4 regions of the Streptomyces sp. NBC_00523 genome follow, and region 2 is predicted to be linked to each of the others. Evidence: riboswitches for the same ligand, from Rfam matches in the RefSeq annotation. Region 2 holds a riboswitch; each other region holds the start of a gene.
What was found. Region 2 has a riboswitch for cyclic di-AMP ahead of OHS17_RS03905 (transglycosylase SLT domain-containing protein). Riboswitches for the same ligand answer to the same signal wherever they lie in the genome.
Positions count from the first base shown of each region.

Region 1: another riboswitch for cyclic di-AMP. It lies ahead of OHS17_RS25585 (M23 family metallopeptidase); the one in region 2 lies ahead of OHS17_RS03905 (transglycosylase SLT domain-containing protein).
Region 3: another riboswitch for cyclic di-AMP. It lies ahead of OHS17_RS20700 (C40 family peptidase); the one in region 2 lies ahead of OHS17_RS03905 (transglycosylase SLT domain-containing protein).
Region 4: another riboswitch for cyclic di-AMP. It lies ahead of OHS17_RS13115 (LysM peptidoglycan-binding domain-containing protein); the one in region 2 lies ahead of OHS17_RS03905 (transglycosylase SLT domain-containing protein).

Region 1 covers NZ_CP107836.1:5,624,575-5,628,777, reverse strand. Annotated here, with positions in the region: gene OHS17_RS25600 (bifunctional acetate--CoA ligase family protein/GNAT family N-acetyltransferase) at 1-104, opposite strand, end outside; gene OHS17_RS25595 (HPr family phosphocarrier protein) at 278-559, shown strand; gene OHS17_RS25590 (GntR family transcriptional regulator) at 744-1,448, opposite strand; gene OHS17_RS25585 (M23 family metallopeptidase) at 1,659-2,498, opposite strand; cyclic di-AMP (ydaO/yuaA leader) riboswitch at 2,512-2,676, opposite strand; gene OHS17_RS25580 (M16 family metallopeptidase) at 2,908-4,203, opposite strand, start outside.
Region 2 covers NZ_CP107836.1:847,652-851,854, forward strand. Annotated here, with positions in the region: gene OHS17_RS03900 (FG-GAP repeat protein) at 1-1,188, opposite strand, end outside; gene OHS17_RS03905 (transglycosylase SLT domain-containing protein) at 1,409-2,275, opposite strand; cyclic di-AMP (ydaO/yuaA leader) riboswitch at 2,279-2,463, opposite strand; partial or broken gene OHS17_RS03910 (SDR family oxidoreductase) at 2,899-3,270, shown strand; gene OHS17_RS03915 ((2,3-dihydroxybenzoyl)adenylate synthase) at 3,324-4,203, shown strand, end outside.
Region 3 covers NZ_CP107836.1:4,515,707-4,519,909, forward strand. Annotated here, with positions in the region: gene OHS17_RS20690 (C40 family peptidase) at 1-308, opposite strand, end outside; gene OHS17_RS20695 (hypothetical protein) at 618-971, shown strand; gene OHS17_RS20700 (C40 family peptidase) at 1,030-2,187, opposite strand; cyclic di-AMP (ydaO/yuaA leader) riboswitch at 2,186-2,336, opposite strand; gene pcrA (DNA helicase PcrA) at 2,498-4,203, shown strand, end outside.
Region 4 covers NZ_CP107836.1:2,929,229-2,933,431, forward strand. Annotated here, with positions in the region: gene OHS17_RS13105 (FtsB family cell division protein) at 1-257, opposite strand, end outside; gene eno (phosphopyruvate hydratase) at 350-1,630, opposite strand; gene OHS17_RS13115 (LysM peptidoglycan-binding domain-containing protein) at 1,938-2,660, opposite strand; cyclic di-AMP (ydaO/yuaA leader) riboswitch at 2,665-2,832, opposite strand; gene OHS17_RS13120 (transglycosylase family protein) at 3,118-4,191, opposite strand.

The DNA of each region.
Region 1 (4,203 bases), 4.8 Mb from region 2:
GTGATCGGCCTGATCCGCGCGGTGCCGCCGTCGCGGAGCACCACGTCCGCCTCCCAGTGATCGGGGTAGGCGTGATGCGGACTCTGCTCCGGAGAGGGCTGCATGAGGAAAGCCTACGGCTGTCGCACGGGTCGCGGGGGTGCCGGGGCCGGGGCACTCTGAGGTCTCCGGACGACCGCGGGCGCGGCGCGCGGGAGGGCCCGCGGGTCTGCCCGGAGCATCGCGCACCACATGAGACACTGGTCTAGACAACCGTTGATTCTTGAAGGGCAGAACCATGGCTGAGCGCCGCGTAAACGTCGGTTGGGCCGAGGGCCTGCACGCCCGCCCCGCTTCCATCTTCGTCCGTGCCGCCACGGCCTCCGGCGTCCCCGTCACCATCGCCAAGGCGGACGGCAACCCGGTGAACGCGGCCTCCATGCTCGCGGTGCTCGGTCTCGGCGCCCAGGGCGGCGAGGAGATCGTGCTCGCGTCCGACGCGGACAACGCCGAGGCCGCCCTGGACCGCCTGGCGAAGCTGGTCGCCGAGGGTCTCGAGGAGCTTCCGGAGACCGTCTGAGCCCGAGCGGCCGACACCGCCGGAATTCTCACGGGAAAGCCGCGGCCCCCTGCATGGGGCGCCGCGGCTTTTGCGTGCGCGGGCCGCAGCCATACGACGCGGACCGAATAAGCGGGCGGTTGGGCGGGCCGCGCCTTTTCCGCTTTTTTTACACGCGCCTTTCTTTATTTGTACGCGCCCTTTGTTAATTCCGGCCACTCGCGGTGTTTACGGCACGTTGCGAAGCCCTCACACGGCCGGCCCGGGGCACGGTGGCGGGGCGGGCGGCGCGGCGGAGCCGGTGCGCGGCGCCGTGGCGTTCGGCGAGCTGCACGGCCAGGGCCCGCGCCCGCTCCGCGTCCCCGCGCGCCACGGCGTCCACGAGGGCCCCGTGCTCGGCCCAGGCTTCGGCCGGGCGGGCCGGCTGCTCGACCGCGTACATCCAGGCGATCTTGTGGCGGAGCTGGGTGAGCAGGGCGATGAGGCCGGGGCTGCCGGACGCCTGGGCCAGCGTCTCGTGGAACCAGCCGGCCAGGGAGCGCAGATCCTCGCCCTCACCCCGGCGGGCCCGCTCCTGGCCGAGCCTGACCAGGCCGCGCAACACCTTGAGGTGGGCGTCCGTCCGGCGCTGGGCCGCGCGGGCCGCGCTCAGCGGTTCCAGCAGCATGCGGACCTCCAGGAGGTCGGCGGCCTCCTGCTCCGTGGGCTCGGCGACGCAGGCTCCGGCGTGTCTCCGGGTCACGACGAAGCCCTCCGACTCCAGGGTGCGCAGCGCTTCCCGTACCGGGACGCGGGAAACCCCGTAACGCCGTGCGAGCACCTCCTCGGTGAGCCGGCTGCCGCGTTCGAAGACACCGGAGACGATGTCGTCACGGATTGCCGTGCATACCGAATGCGCCGGAACACGCATGTCCGAACCTCCGCCTCAATCCCCGCGAACAGCGGCCGATCGACACCTCTGGCGTGACTCTATTGCAATGCGCTCGCATTTCCGATGCCGGGCGGGAATTCATGAATATCTTTTGGTCGCGGCCGGGTGGCGGAAGGTGCGCGGGGAGGCGTGGGAACGGCGAAGGCCCCGGCGGGATGCCGGGGCCTTCGGTGTGGAGCCGGTGACCGGTCAGACGCTGACGCCGTGGGCGCGCAGATAGGCGACCGGGTCCATGTCGGAGCCGTAGGAGGGCGTGGTGCGGGCCTCGAAGTGGAGGTGCGGACCGGTGGAGTTGCCGGTCGAGCCGGAGAGCCCGATCTGCTGACCGGCCGCCACGCTCTGGCCCACGGAGACGCCGATCGAGGAGAGGTGGCCGTACTGGGTGTACGTGCCGTCCGCCATCCGGAGCACGATGTTGTTGCCGTACGCCCCGCCCCAGCCGGCCTCCACGACCGTGCCGGCGCCGACGGCGACGACGGAGCTGCCGGACGCGGCGTGGAAGTCGATGCCGGAGTGGCTGCCGGAGGACCAGAGCGAGCCGCTGGACTTGTAGCCGGTGGTCACGTAGGAGCCGGCGACGGGCAGCTGGTAGGACGAGCCCAGCGCGGTGCGTGCGGTGGAGCGGCCGGCGCGGGCGGACGCCTCGCGGGCGGCCTTGGCCTTCGCCTTGGCCGCTTCCTTGGCCTTGGCGGCCTTCTCGGCGGCCTTCTTCTTCGCGGCCTCGGCCTTCTTCTTGGCCGCTTCCTTCGCCTTGGCCGCCGCCTTCTTCTCGGCGGCCTCGGCCTGGTGCTGCTGCGCCGTGGCCTGGGCGTCGATGCGGTCGGCGAGGGTGTTCTCGATGGCGAGGAGCTGGGAGAGGCCGGTCTCGGTGGCGGCGGGGGCCGTCCCGGTGTCGGCGGCGAGGGCCGGGGAGGCCAGGGAGCCGATGACACCGCCGGCGGCGAGCGTCGCGACGCCGACGGCCTTGGCGCCGACGCGCGTCAGGCGGCTCGGGGCACGGTGCTTCCCGGTGGCACGGGTGAACGCCATGGGGTGGCTGGTCCTTTCCTTCCTTCTCGCCTACCGGGTTAGCTGACGGGTTCGGAGCAGGAAGGTCTCCTACGGACGCCTCGCTCCGGACGGAGCGCGGGCATCCGATTCACCCCAGGGACGGTGGGTCCCCGGCTCCCCAGGCTCGCGCCTGACGGGGACTCGGCGATGGCTGCCCGGTACATCACGGATGCGCGTACGAGTGGCGGACAGCGGACCCGACGCTAAGCGGACGGACTTCAGGCCACCAAACGGACACGGGGTTTTGTAGCCCATCCCACAGGGCGAACTAATCTCTTTATGCACAAAAGGCACGGAAGGGACAAAAGGGGCCGCGCATGCGGGGAGGGTTCGGCGCGACCGCGCGCCGAACCCTCCCCGTTGCCCGTCGAGCGGGCCGAGCTGCGGATCAGCCGGTGACGACCGACACCTCTCCGATGCCGAGTGCCCTGACCGGCTCCTCGATGCGCGAGGCGTCCCCGACCAGGACCGTGACCAGCCGGTCCACCGGGAAGGCGCTGACCACAGCCGCGGTCGCCTCGACGGTGCCGGTCTCGGCGAGACGGGCGTACAGCGTCGCCTGGTAGTCGTCCGGGAGGTGCTGTTCGACCTGGTCGGCGAGGGTGCTCGCGACGGAGGCCGCCGTCTCGAACTTCAGGGGCGCGACGCCCACGAGGTTCTGCACGGCCGTCTCGCGCTCGGCGTCCGTCAGGCCCTCGGCGGCCAGCGTCCGCAGGACCTTCCACAGGTCGTCCAGCGCCGGTCCGGTGGACTCGGTGTCCACGGAACCGCTGATGGCGAGCATCGAGGCGCCCGTCGCACCCGAGACGGAGTCGGCTGCGCCGGAGCGGAGCACCTGGGCGAAGGCCCGCACGCCGTAGGTGTAGCCCTTCTCCTCGCGCAGCACCCGGTCGAGCCGGGAGGTCAGCGTGCCGCCCAGGCAGTAGGTGCCGAGCACCTGGGCGGGCCACACGCTGTCGTGGCGGTCGGCGCCGATGCGGCCGATCAACAGCTGGGTCTGCACCGCGCCGGGGCGGTCCACGATGATCACCCGGCCGGTGTCGTCGGCCGTGATCGGCGGGACGGGGCGGGGCTCGGCGGTGTTCCCCGACCAGTCGCCGAGGGTCTCGGCGAGCAGCGCGTCCAGGTCGATGCCGGTGAGGTCGCCGACGACCACGGCGGTCGCGGTGGACGGGCGGATGTGCGCGTCGTAGAAGGCGCGCACGGCCGCGGCGTCGATCCGCTCGATGGTCTCCTCGGTGCCCAGGCGCGGGCGCGACATGCGGGCCGTGGCCGGGAAGAGCTCCTTGGAGAGCTGCTTGGCCGCGCGGCGGGCCGGGTTGGCCTGCTCGTGCGGGATCTCGTCCAGCCGGTTGCTCACCAGCCGCTCGATCTCGCTGTCGGCGAAGGCCGGCGCCCGCAGCGCCTCGGCGACCAGGCCGAGTGCCTTGGCCAGGCGGGAGGCCGGGACCTCCAGGGAGACCCGGACGCCCGGGTGGTCGGCGTGGGCGTCGAAGGTGGCGCCGCACCGCTCCAGCTCGGCGGCGAACTCCTCGGCGCTCTGCTTGTCGGTGCCCTCGGACAGGGCGCGCGACATGATCGTGGCCACGCCGTCCAGACCCTCGGGCTCGGCGTCCAGGGGGGCGGCGAGGAAGATCTCGACGGCGACGACCTGCTGGCCGGGGCGGTGGCAGCGCAGCACGGT
Region 2 (4,203 bases):
CGAGCCCGGCGCGCCGACGTCCTCCAGCGGGGCGCCGATGGCCACGTCCGCGTAACCGTCGCCGTCGGTGTCGGCCACCGACAGATCGCTGCCCCAGCGGTCGCCCTCTTCGGAGACCCCGGGGACGCCCGGGGAGTCCTGCGTCCACCAGACGGGCTCGGTGCCGGGCCCGGCGGCGCCGACGACCGGGCCGTCACCGGCGCTGCCGTAGTAGACGCCGACCACGCCGCCGTCCGGGGAGCCCCCGCTGGTGGCGTCTGGGCGGCGCGGCGTCCCCGTGACGAGGTCGTCGTAGCCGTCGTTGTTGATGTCACCGGAGGCGACGGCGGGGCCGCCGCGCAGGGAGCGCTCGAAGCGGAGCCCCTGGACCTGGCCGGAGAAGTAGGCGGACCAGCCCTCTCCGTGGTTCGGGCCGGCGGCCGTCCCGGAGACGACGAGGTCGGCGAGGCCGTTGCCGTCGTAGTCGCCCGTGGTCAGCGACTTCGGGTCGATCTCGTGTCCGGGTTCGGCCGGGATCACGTTCTCGCGCTGGGCGGGGGCGAGGGGCGCGGCGTCGGCGTCCTTCTTCAGCAGGGCGGGTTCGTAGCGGAAGAGCATGAGGTCGAACAGGTCGGTCACGGCCAGCTCGTCGCCGGGGACGTCGGGGCTGAAGTGGGCGGCCGCGAGGGCGCTGCCGAATCGCGCCCAGGCGGTGGGCTCGCCGGCCTGGAGCCAGTCGCTGTCCGTGCCGGTGAGGCCCTGCGGGGACCCCCAGAGCACGACGGCGCCGCCCGCGTCCGCCAAGGGCTCGATGTCCTCGCCCGGGACGCCGATGATCGCGTCGTCGTAGCCGTCGCCGTTCAGGTCGCCGGTGGCCACGGACTGGCCGAAGGCGTCGCCCGCCTCGGCGGCGCCGCGCACCCCGGCGGTGTTCTGGCTGAAGACGGCGGACGGGCTGGTGCCGAGGCCGCTGCGGGAGCCGTACTGGACGGTGACGAAGCCGGCGCCGGGCTTGCTGTCGATCGTGGCGCCCGAGGCGCCGATGAGCACGTCCTCGTAGCCGTCGCCGTTGAAGTCGGTGTTGCGGTCCTTCGCCTGGACGGCGCCGGGCGCGGACGGACCGGCGTAGGCGGAGGGCGCGGCGATGGCCGCGCCCGTCAGCAGGAGGATCGAGGCCGCGAGAACGGCGGCCGAACGGTACGTACGCACAGGTGGCTCCTTGGATCAAGGATGGCCGGGCGACTCCGGGGGGTGCCGGGAAGAGCCCGCTGTCTTCCCGGACGCCGTGTTCGACACCGCTTGTGCCACAAGGGTTGTACGGCTTTTCCGCGACAAGAGCGTGACGGCATGCGAAAGGGGCGGGAAGAAGCGCTTCCGCTTCTTCCCGCCCCTGTTCACGGCCCTGCCCCGAGCGCGGGGCCGGTTTCGGTCAGTACGCGCCGAAGACGTTGTCCATCGAGCCGTACGTGGCGGCGGCGTAGTTGCACGCGGCCGTGATGTTGGCGACCGGGTCGTAGATGTCCGTCGACGTACCGGGCACGTGGTAGGCGTCGAAGGTGGGCTGGATCACCTGGAGCAGGCCCTTGGAGGGGGTGCCGTTGACGGCGTTGATGTCCCAGTTGTTGATCGCCATCGGGTTGCCCGAGGACTCCCGCATGATGTTGCGGTAGATGCCGTCGTAGCTGCCGGGGATGCCCTGCTGCCCCATGATGGCGAGGGATTCCTTGATCCAGCCGTCGAGGTCGTCGGTGTACGCGACGGCCGCCTGGGTCTCGGCGGGCTTCTCGGCGGCGACCGGGACGGCGGTGCGCTCGGAACGGTCGGCGCGGTCGGCGCTCTCGGTCCGGGGGGCCGTGTCGCCGTTCTTCTCGGCGCTCTCCGCCTTGAATGCGCTCTTCTCGGCGGCCTTCGGGGCAGCGGCCTCGGACTTGGCGCCGATGGTGAGCTTCAGGCCCGGGTGAATGAGGTCGGGGTTGCCGCCGACCGCACCGCGGTTGTCCTTGTAGAGCCGCTCCCAGCCACCGCTGAGGGAATGGCCCTGGGCGATCTTGTAAAGCGAATCGCCGGACACCACGGAATAGGTGGTGGGCGCGGCCTTGCGCGCGGCAATTTCCTTGCCGGCGACGGAAGTCGGGGCCGCGGCCTTTTCGGCGACGACGGTCTTGGCGGGGGCGGCGGAAGCCGATCCGGCCGTGATCAGGGGGAGTGCGAGAACGGCTCCGCCCGCGCTGACGGCGATGAAACCGCGGGTCAGGGACGCGGACTTGGCACGACGGTGCTTACCCGGGATGGGCATGGGGTATTTCCTCTCCGTCGCCTACGAGGTGAGCTGTCGGGTTCGGACTGGAGATGTCCGGTCGCGCATGGCGACTTCACCCCTAGCCGCTCCGGATTCCGGACCGGCGGCAAACCTGGGTCCCCCGCTCCTGCCGTACGTGAGTGGTCGGGTTCCCGGACGGCGGCAGGATTCGGCGTTCCATCCGGATTGATGACGGGACCGTAAGCGAGAAACGACGGCCGGAACAAGCCCGGAATTGCTGATCACAATTGTTTTGCAAGATCAATCAAAGGAAATGCTCATGATCGCCCGCGCCGGGGGAAGTCAAATTTCTTGGCACGACTGGGAACCGGGAGATCGGATTGCGCGTCAGAAACGGCCGACGTGACGCTGCCCACTGAAGCCGGAATGGGGGCGTTCGCCCGTTTTGGTCGCATCTGACCGCATCAAAACCACTCCGAACGCCCGCAATTGGCATTTTGCTCATACACGAGCAAAAGGGACACAGGGTGGCTCGCGACCGGGCGGAATCACCGGTTCCGGCCCTCCGTTCGCGTGATCACTCTATGGTTAGGCTTACCTAAGTGTTGCCGCCCCTGTTCACCGTCCTAGGGCCTGTCGTCAAACTGCCGTCGCCCGCCAACGCCGCCGGCATCCCCCGTACGACCATGGCGGCGTACGCCGCGTCCAAGGCCGCCTCCGTCATGTTCACCAAGTGCCTCGGCCTGGAACCGGCCCCCCTGGGCGTCCGCTGCAACACCGTCTCGCCCGGCTCCACGCTCACCGACATGCAGCGCGGGATGTGGCCGGCCGGTGAGGCGCACGACGACGGGCCCGCCGCGCAGCGCGTCATCGCCGGGGACCTGGCGAGCTACCGCACGGGCATCCCGCTGGGCCGGATCGCCGAGCCGTCCGACATCGCCGAGGCGGTCGCCTTCCTCGTGTCCGACCGGGCCCGCCACATCACCCTGCACGACCTGTACGTCGACGGCGGCGCCACCCTGCGCGCCTGACCCGTCCGCCCGGCGCCCCCGCAAGCGGCTCCTCCCCCTGGAGACCTGAAACGATGACTGCCTCTCCGTACGACGACGCCCCGGCCTGGCCCGCAGAGTTCGCCGCCCGCTACCGCGCGGCCGGCCACTGGCGTGGCGAGACCTTCACGAGCATGCTGCGCGAACGGGCCGAGGCCCACGGCGACCGCGTCGCGCTGGTCGACCCCGCGCCCGAGCGCCGCGCCTGGGCGTACCGGGAGCTGGACGAGCGCGCGGCCCGGCTGGCGGCCGGCTTCCGGGCACGCGGGATAGCCAAGGGCGACCGGGTCGTCGTCCAGCTGCCCAACATCGCCGAGTTCGCCGAGGTCGTCTTCGCCCTCCTCCGGATCGGCGCGCTCCCCGTCTACGCGCTGCCCGCCCACCGCGAGACGGAGATCCCGGGCGAGCACACCGCCCTGTCCGACGTGCCGTGCGACGCGTCCGGGGAGCCCGAGGACGGGCCCGAGCCGCACGACCTGGCCTTCCTCCAGCTGTCCGGCGGCACCACGGGGGTGCCCAAGCTCATCCCCCGTACGCACGACGACTACATCTACTCGCTGCGCGGCTCCAACGAGATCTGCGGCGTCGGCGCGGACACCCGCTTCCTCGTGATCCTGGCCGCCGCGCACAACTTCCCGATGAGCTCGCCCGGCTGGCTCGGCACGCTGTACGCGGGCGGCACCGTCGTCCTGTGCCCGCGCCCCGACCCGGCCACGGCGTTCCCGGTCATCGAACGGGAGCGCGTCACCATGACCGGCATGGTGCCGCCGCTCGCCCTGGTGTGGACGGACGCGGCCGCTTCGGCGGAGCAGGACCTGTCGAGCTTCGAACTGGTCCTCGTCGGCGGCGCCAAATACAGCGAGACGGCCGCCCGGCGCCTCGAACCGGCGCTCGGCTGCCGGCTGATGCAGGTCT
Region 3 (4,203 bases), 3.7 Mb from region 2:
CCGAGCACGTCGCGGGCGGTGTTGAGGCGGGCGGTCCTGCGGGCGGCCTCGTCGCGCAGGGCGTCGACCGACTTGGCGGCGGCGGTCGCCTCGGACTTCGCGCCGTTGTACTTCTCGGTGGCGACCTCCGCCTCCCGGTACAGCCGGTCCACCTGGGCCTTGACCTGCTTCGCGGTGGGTGCGGGGTCCGCGTGCGCGGCTCCCGGCAGCACGGCGGCCGTTGCGGCTCCGGCGACGGCGAGGGTCGCCGCGGTGCGGGCCGCGGAGGCGGTGGTGAGGCGCTGCCTGGGTTTGCGATGCGCTGCCACGGGGGCGGGCGTCCTTCCGTGCGACGGCCCGACGGGGTATACCGGCGGGCTTCTCCGGTGGCCGGCGAGGACGGTCCCTGTTCCACGGCCACCGGGAAGGGACGCTAATCCGAGGTCACGGGAAGGTGTCGTTATGACGGTTATTGCCCGCTCTTGGCGTGGCATTGTCGCAGAATGACCGCACATGAAGCCTGAGTGACCGGGAAAAGGGCCACAGAATCAGGCAAAAAGTGCATTCATCATTCAAGCGGCCCGTAGGCCCCACCCTGCCCGGAGCCGTCCGGAGAGAGGGTTCTAGGGTGCGGAACCATGCGCGTACTCATCGATTTCGTCGTCGCCCTGCACATCATCGGCATCGCCGCCCTGCTCGGCGGCTTCCTCGGCCAGATGAAGGCGATGAAGGCCGGCACCGCCCGGTTCGTCCCCGGCATGCTGCACGGCGCGCTGACCATGCTCGTCACCGGCGTCGCCCTCGTCGGCCTGGACCAGGCCGACGACCACCCCGTGAACAACGTCAAGATCGGCGTCAAGCTGCTGTTCCTGGTCGTGATCCTGGGGCTCGTCTACGTCAAGCGGGACGAGGAGAAGGTCGAGAAGGGGGTCTTCGCGGCGGTCGGCGCGCTGACCCTGGCGAACATCTTCATCGCCACGCTCTGGACCTGAGCGGCGGACGCGCCCCGCAAGAGGGGGCCGGCCCGTGCGGACCGGCCCTCTTCCCCGGTCAGGCGGGGCGCACACTCCCGTAGATCGGCATGTAGTAGATCGACTCCTCGCGCACGTTCGCCCCGGGCTTCGGCGCGTGGATCATCATCCCGTCGCCCTTGTAGATCCCGACGTGGCTGATGTCGTCGTAGAAGAACACCAGGTCACCCGGCTGCAGATCCGCCGTGGCGACCCGCGTCCCGACGTTCACCTGGTCCCAGGTGGTGCGCGGGATGTCGACGCCCGCCGCCTTCCAGGCCGCCTGCGTCAGCCCCGAGCAGTCGTACGAGGCGGGGCCGGTCGCCCCCCAGACGTACGGCTTGCCGATCTGGGCGCGGGCGAACGCGAGGACCTTCTCCGCCTTCGTGGAGGCGCTGCTGTCGGAGCCCGTACCGGAGCCGGAGCCGGAGCCCGTCTCCGTACCGCTGCTGCCGCCCGCCTCCTTGGCCTTCTGCTCGGCCTCCTTCTTGGCGGCGGCCTGCTTCTTCGCCAGCTCCGCGGCCTTCCGCTTGGCCTCCGCCTCCTTCTTCCGCTCCAGCTCCGCCAGGCGCGCCTTCTCCTCGGCGGTCAGCTTCGACAGCAGCGTCCGGGCCTCGGTCAGCTTCGTCTGGACGTCCTGCTTGCTGGTGCGCAGCGAGGCCTGCGACTCGGTCAGCGTCTCCAGGCTCTCCACGGCCTCGGCCCGCTGCTTGGACACCTTCGCCTGCTGCGTGCGGAAGTTCGCGACCGCCTGCTGCTGGCGCTCGGCCATGCGGTCCATGAGGTGGGTCTGGTCGAAGAACGACTGCGGGTCGTCGGCCAGGAAGAAGGTCGCGGTCGGCGCGAGGCCGCCGTTGCGGTACTGGGCGGCGGCGTAGTTCCCCAGCGTCCTGCGGGCGTCGTTCACCTTCTCTGTGCGCTTGGCCACGTCGTCCAGGAGCGCGTCGACCTTGGACTTCTGCTGGTCCGTGGCCTCCTTGGCCTGGTTGTACTTCTGGGTCGCGTTGCCGGCCTGCCGGTAGAGGTCGTCGACCTTCTTCTGGACTTCCTCGATGCTCGGCTTCGGCGCGGGCGCGGCCATCGCGCTCTGCGAGGACAGCAGGGTCACCGATGCCAGCGCGGCCGAGGTCAGCCCGACCGCGGGGACGGTGGAACGCACCCGGGGGCGCGGTTTGCGATGCGACGCCAAGGCCGGCATCTCCTTCCGTGGACCGCCTACCGGGTTAGCTGTCGGGTTCGGGCGGAACGGAAGGCTGCCCTACGGTCCGGTGGGGAAGGACCGATTCACCCCGGTGCTGCGTGTGGGTCCCCGGTTCCGGGCGGGCCCGGATTCGGCGTGGCGGCACGCTCGGCGTAGGTCGCCTCTGGGGGTACGGGCCGTCCGAACGTGCACGCTAGCCAACTGACGGGGCCGCTGTGAAGGTTGGTGTGCGATATGCCCGATACATTTCCGTGACCTTTTCGGAGCGGGGCCGGGTGTCAGTGGAGAGCTTTAGACTCGGACAGCGATGAGCAGCCTCTTTGACGACAGTTTCCTGGCCGGCCTCCAGCAGGAGGAGGACGCGGCCCCGCCGCCCCCCGAGGACCCCGCACCCGAAGCGGTGCCGGAGGACCTGTTCGCGGGCGTGTTCGACGGGCCCCCGCCGCCCCGTGACGCGTACTACCGCGACGGCGCACACCGCCCCGTCATCGACCCCGAGGCGCTGCTCGACGGGCTGAACACCGAGCAGCGCGCCGCCGTCGTGCACTCCGGGTCGCCCCTGCTCATCGTCGCCGGCGCCGGTTCCGGCAAGACCAGGGTGCTCACCCACCGCATCGCCCACCTGCTGGCCGAGCGGGGCGTCCACCCCGGCCAGATCCTGGCGATCACCTTCACCAACAAGGCCGCCGGCGAGATGAAGGAGCGCGTCGAGCAGCTGGTCGGGCCCCGGGCCAACGCCATGTGGGTCATGACCTTCCACAGCGCCTGCGTCCGCATCCTGCGCCGCGAGTCCAAGAAGCTGGGCTTCACGTCCTCGTTCTCGATCTACGACGCGGCCGACTCCAAGCGGCTCATGGCCCTGGTCTGCCGCGATCTGGAGCTGGACCCGAAGCGCTACCCGCCGAAGTCCTTCACCGCCAAGGTCTCCAACCTCAAGAACGAGCTCATCGACGAGGAGACCTTCGCCGGGCAGGCCGCCGACGGCTTCGAGAAGACCCTGGCCCAGGCGTACGCGATGTACCAGGCCCGGCTGCGCGAGGCCAACGCGCTGGACTTCGACGACATCATCATGACGACGGTCCACCTGCTCCAGGCCTTCCCCGACGTCGCCGAGCACTACCGCCGCCGCTTCCGGCACGTCCTGGTGGACGAGTACCAGGACACCAACCACGCCCAGTACACGCTGGTGCGCGAGCTGGTCGGCCCGGCCGGTCCGGAGAACGCGCCCGCCGAGCTGTGTGTCGTGGGTGACGCCGACCAGTCGATCTACGCCTTCCGGGGCGCGACCATCCGCAACATCCTCCAGTTCGAGGAGGACTACCCGGACGCGACGACGATCCTCCTGGAGCAGAACTACCGCTCCACCCAGACGATCCTGTCCGCCGCCAACGCGGTCATCGAGCGCAACGAGAGCCGCCGCCCCAAGAACCTCTGGACCAACGCGGGCACCGGCGCCCGCATCACGGGCTACGTCGCGGACACCGAGCACGACGAGGCGCAGTTCGTCGCCGAGGAGATCGACCGCCTCACGGACGCGGGCGACGCGAAGGCCGGCGACGTCGCCGTCTTCTACCGGACGAACGCGCAGTCCCGTGTCTTCGAGGAGATCTTCATCCGCGTCGGCCTGCCCTACAAGGTCGTCGGCGGCGTCCGCTTCTACGAGCGCAAGGAGGTCCGGGACGTCCTGGCCTACCTGCGGGTCCTCGCCAACCCCGAGGACACCGTCCCGCTCCGCCGCATCCTCAACGTGCCCAAGCGCGGCATCGGCGAGCGCGCCGAGGCCATGATCGACGCGCTCTCGCTGCGCGAGAAGATCACCTTCCCGCAGGCGCTGCGCCGCGTGGACGAGGCGTACGGCATGGCCGCCCGCTCCGCCAACGCCGTCAAGCGGTTCAACACGCTGATGGAGGAGCTGCGCACGGTCGTGGAGTCCGGCGCCGGTCCCGCCGTGGTGCTGGAAGCGGTCCTGGAGCGTACGGGCTATCTCGCCGAGCTCCAGGCGTCCACCGACCC
Region 4 (4,203 bases), 2.1 Mb from region 2:
GTGCGCGCCTCGGCCTCGCGGGCCAGCCTGCGCTGGTCGGCGATCTCGTCGCGCTGCGACACGTACTGACGCATCGGATACGCGAGGGCGACGACCAGGGAGCAGACGACCAGGGCCAGGAAGGCGGCCCGGCCGGTGAGCCGGGAGCGGCGGGCCTGGCGCCGGTTCTGGGACCGGTAGACGCGGGCGGCGGTCTGCTCACCGAGCAGCCGCAGCCGGGTCGCGGTGGAGAACCGGTCCCTGTCCTTCACGGCCATGTTCCCGCCTCCCCATTACGACGTCCGTCCCCGCACACGGTACGTGACCGGGCGCGGGGACGGACGGAGGCGGGGGGTACCCGCGAGGGGCGTCAGCCCTTGAAGCGCGGGAACGCCGAGCGGCCCGCGTACACCGCGGCGTCGTCGAGGATCTCCTCGATGCGCAGCAGCTGGTTGTACTTGGCGACGCGGTCCGAGCGGGCCGGGGCGCCGGTCTTGATCTGACCGCAGTTCACGGCGACGGCGAGGTCGGCGATGGTGACGTCCTCGGTCTCGCCGGAGCGGTGCGACATCATGCACTTGAAGCCGTTGCGCTGGGCCAGCTCGACGGCGTCCAGGGTCTCGGTCAGCGAACCGATCTGGTTGACCTTGACGAGCAGGGCGTTGGCGGAGCCCTCCTCGATGCCGCGGGCCAGGCGCTCCGGGTTGGTGACGAAGAGGTCGTCGCCGACGATCTGGACCTTGGCGCCCAGCTTGTCGGTGATGACCTTCCAGCCCGCCCAGTCGTCCTCGTACAGCGGGTCCTCGATGGAGACCAGCGGGTACGCGGAGACGAGCTCCTCGTAGTACTCGGTCATCTCGGCGGCCGAGCGGGACTTGCCCTCGAACTCGTACGAGCCGTCCTTGTAGAACTCGGACGCGGCGACGTCGAGCGCGAGCGCGATGTCCTTGCCCGGGGCGTAACCGGCCTCCTTGATGGCCTCGATGATGAGGTCGAGGGCGGCGCGGTTGGACTCCAGGTTCGGCGCGAAGCCGCCCTCGTCGCCGAGGCCGGTGGACAGGCCCTTGGTCTTCAGGACCTTCTTCAGCGTGTGGTAGACCTCGGCGCCCCAGCGCAGGGCCTCGGAGAACGACTCGGCGCCGATCGGCGCGATCATGAACTCCTGGATGTCCACGTTGGAGTCGGCGTGCGAGCCGCCGTTCAGGATGTTCATCATCGGAACGGGCAGCAGGTGCGCGTTCGGGCCGCCGAGGTAGCGGAACAGCGGGAGGTCGCTGGCCTCGGAGGCGGCGTGGGCGACGGCGAGGGAGACGCCGAGGATGGCGTTGGCGCCGAGCGAGCCCTTGTTCTCCGTGGCGTCCAGGTCGAACATCGCCTGGTCGATGAGGCGCTGCTCGGTGGCGTCGTAGCCGACGAGCTCCGGGCCGATCTGCTCGATCACGGCGAGGACGGCCTTCTCGACGCCCTTGCCCTGGTAGCGGTTGGGGTCGCCGTCGCGAAGCTCAATGGCCTCGAACGCGCCGGTGGAGGCGCCGGACGGAACAGCAGCACGACCGGTGCTGCCGTCGTCGAGGCCGACCTCGACCTCGACCGTGGGGTTGCCCCGGGAGTCGAGGATTTCCCGGGCTACGACGACGTCGATGGACGGCACGAGGCATCTCCTTCTGGGATATGACGCTGATTGTGCAGGGTCACTTTGGCCTTGCGACAAGAGCCTAACCGGCCCGGCCGTCGGCGTCGGCCGACCGCCCGTCCCCTGGGACGAAAAAGGACCCAAGGGCGGGCATACCGGAGCGAAAGGCCGGATAACTACTGACTGGTAACTACAACAGTTGAACGCTCACGGGTGCCCGGCGGCCTCAATGCGGCGTGCCCCGGCCCGGCAACACACGGGGGGAGAGTGCGTGCCGGGCCGGGGCGGCCTGAGCGATCAGCGAGGAGGGATCGCGGTTGCTTCGTTACTTCGTCAGGTGGAGCTGCTGACCCGGGTAGATCAGGTCGGCGTCCTGGACGATGTCCTTGTTCAGCTTGAACAGCCGCTCCCAGCCGCCCTTGACGTGGTGCTCGGCGGCGATCTTGCTCAGCGTGTCACCGGAGACGACCTTGTACTCGCCGTCACCCTTGGCGACCTTCTTGCCGGTGGGGGTGGTGACCGTCTTCTTCGCGGCCTTCGGGGCGTCCGAGCGGTCGGAGCGGTTGGTGGCCGGGGCCTCCGTGCGCTCGGCCTTCTTCGGGGCGGCCTCCTGCTTGGGGGCCTCCTGCTTCGCGGCACCGGAGCCGGTGTCGACGCCCGGGTCGACACCGTCGTTGGTCAGGTTGCCGGCACCGGCGCAGGACCAGGCGCCCGGGCCCTGCAGGTCGAGGAGCTTCTCGGCGGTGGCGATCTGCTGGGCCTTGGTGGCCAGGTCGGCGCGGGGCGCGTACTGCGTACCGCCGGCGGCGGCCCAGCTGGACTGGGAGAACTGCAGGCCGCCGTAGTAGCCGTTGCCGGTGTTGATCGACCAGTTGCCGCCGGACTCGCACTGGGCGACGGCGTCCCACGTGGCGACGGAGGCGGCGGAGGCGTTGGTCGCGCCCATCAGCGGCACGGCGACGGCGGCACCGGCGACACCGGCGAGCGTCGCGACACGGACGGCCTTGGAGGGGCGGCGGTGCTTGTTGCCCTTGCGGTTGAGCAGCATCGAGTCTTCTCCTCACCGACGCCTGCGAGGTGAGCTGTCGGGTTCGGGCCAAGTGAGTTGCCCGGCCGCGCTCCTGGCGCGACTTCACCCCTAGCCGGCCCCGCCCGTCTCCCGACGACCGGGCCCAGCGCCTACCTGGGTCCCCCGCTCCTGCCTACGGCGCTTTCGCGTCTGTTCCCTCCGACCGACGGCAGGATTCGGCGTGACGGTCGACGGGGCCCGCGGTGCGAGCGGTTCTGACCGTAATCACACCCACCGGTCATATTCAAAGAAGGACATACCGGATAATCATCCCGTAAGAGCATCCGATGAACCCTCATTTGTGCAGGTCGGAACGGATGCGGCGGGACCTCCCGGACAAGGGGCGTGAGTTCACGCAAAGAGACCCATGTCTCACTCGGTCAAAAGTGGGACATGGGCCTCTTAAACCACCCAAAGCGCAGGGGGCTCTAACGGCTCATCCGGCGCTCTCGGCGACCTGGTCCGGGGCCAGGTCACCCAGGCCCAGATCGAGGTTCTGGCCGGGCAGGATGAGGTCCGGGTCGGAGCCCACCTCGGCCCTGTTCGCCTCGTACAGCTCGGGCCAGCCGCCGGGCAGGTCCTGCGCGTCGGCGATCGCCCAGAGGTTGTCGCCCGGCCGCACGGTGTACGTGCCGCCAGCCGGCCCCGTGGCACTGTCGCGCGCGTCGCCGTCGCCCCGCGAGGCGTGGCGGCCCGTGTCGCGCCCGTCGGCCGTCCCGGTGGCGTCGTCGGCGGCCGGGGCGCCCCGGTGCTTGCCGCCCTTCGCCCGCGCGTCGTCCGTCGCGCCGGCCGAGGGGTCCGCGGAGGGGTCGCCCGAGGGCGTGGTGGACGGGTCGTCCGAGGCGGACGGGGTGCCGGAGGGGTCGGCGGACGGGTCGGCCGAAGCGTCGCCCGACGGGGAGGCGGAGGCGTCCGCCTTCTCCTCGGCGCTCCTGCCCGCGTGCTTGCCGGAGCTCTTGCCGGCCTCCTTGCCCGTGGTGGCCGCGTCGGACGCCTCGTCCGAGGCGGTGGCCGACGAGCCCGAGGAGGCGTCGTCCACCGGGTCGGTGCCGAGACCGGCGTCGAGGCCCGAGTCGGCGCCCCGGGCGGGGTCCTCCTCGCCCTTGTCGCCCGGGTCCACGTCCGCCTTGCCCGCGGCCTTGGTGAGCCCGGAGATCACCGCGCAGCTCGGCCACGCCTTGGGGCCCTTGGCGGCCAGGACCCGCTCGGCCACCGCAATCTGCTGCGAGCGGCTGGCGAGGTCGGCGCGCTCGGCGTACGACTCACCGCCGTACGCCTTCCACAGCTCCGGCGTGAACTGGAGACCGCCGTAGGAGCCGTTGCCGAGGTCGGCGCTCCACATGCCGCCGCTCTCGCAGTCGGCCACCCGGTCCCAGGTCGCGGTGTCCGCGGCGTGTGCGCTTGCCGCGCCGAGCAGCGGGATGGCGATGGCCGAGCCGGTGACGCCTGCGGCGACCACGATGGCGGGTGCCTGACGAGGGCGGCGGTGTCTGCCGTTCGCGGAGCCCATGGGAGATGCCTT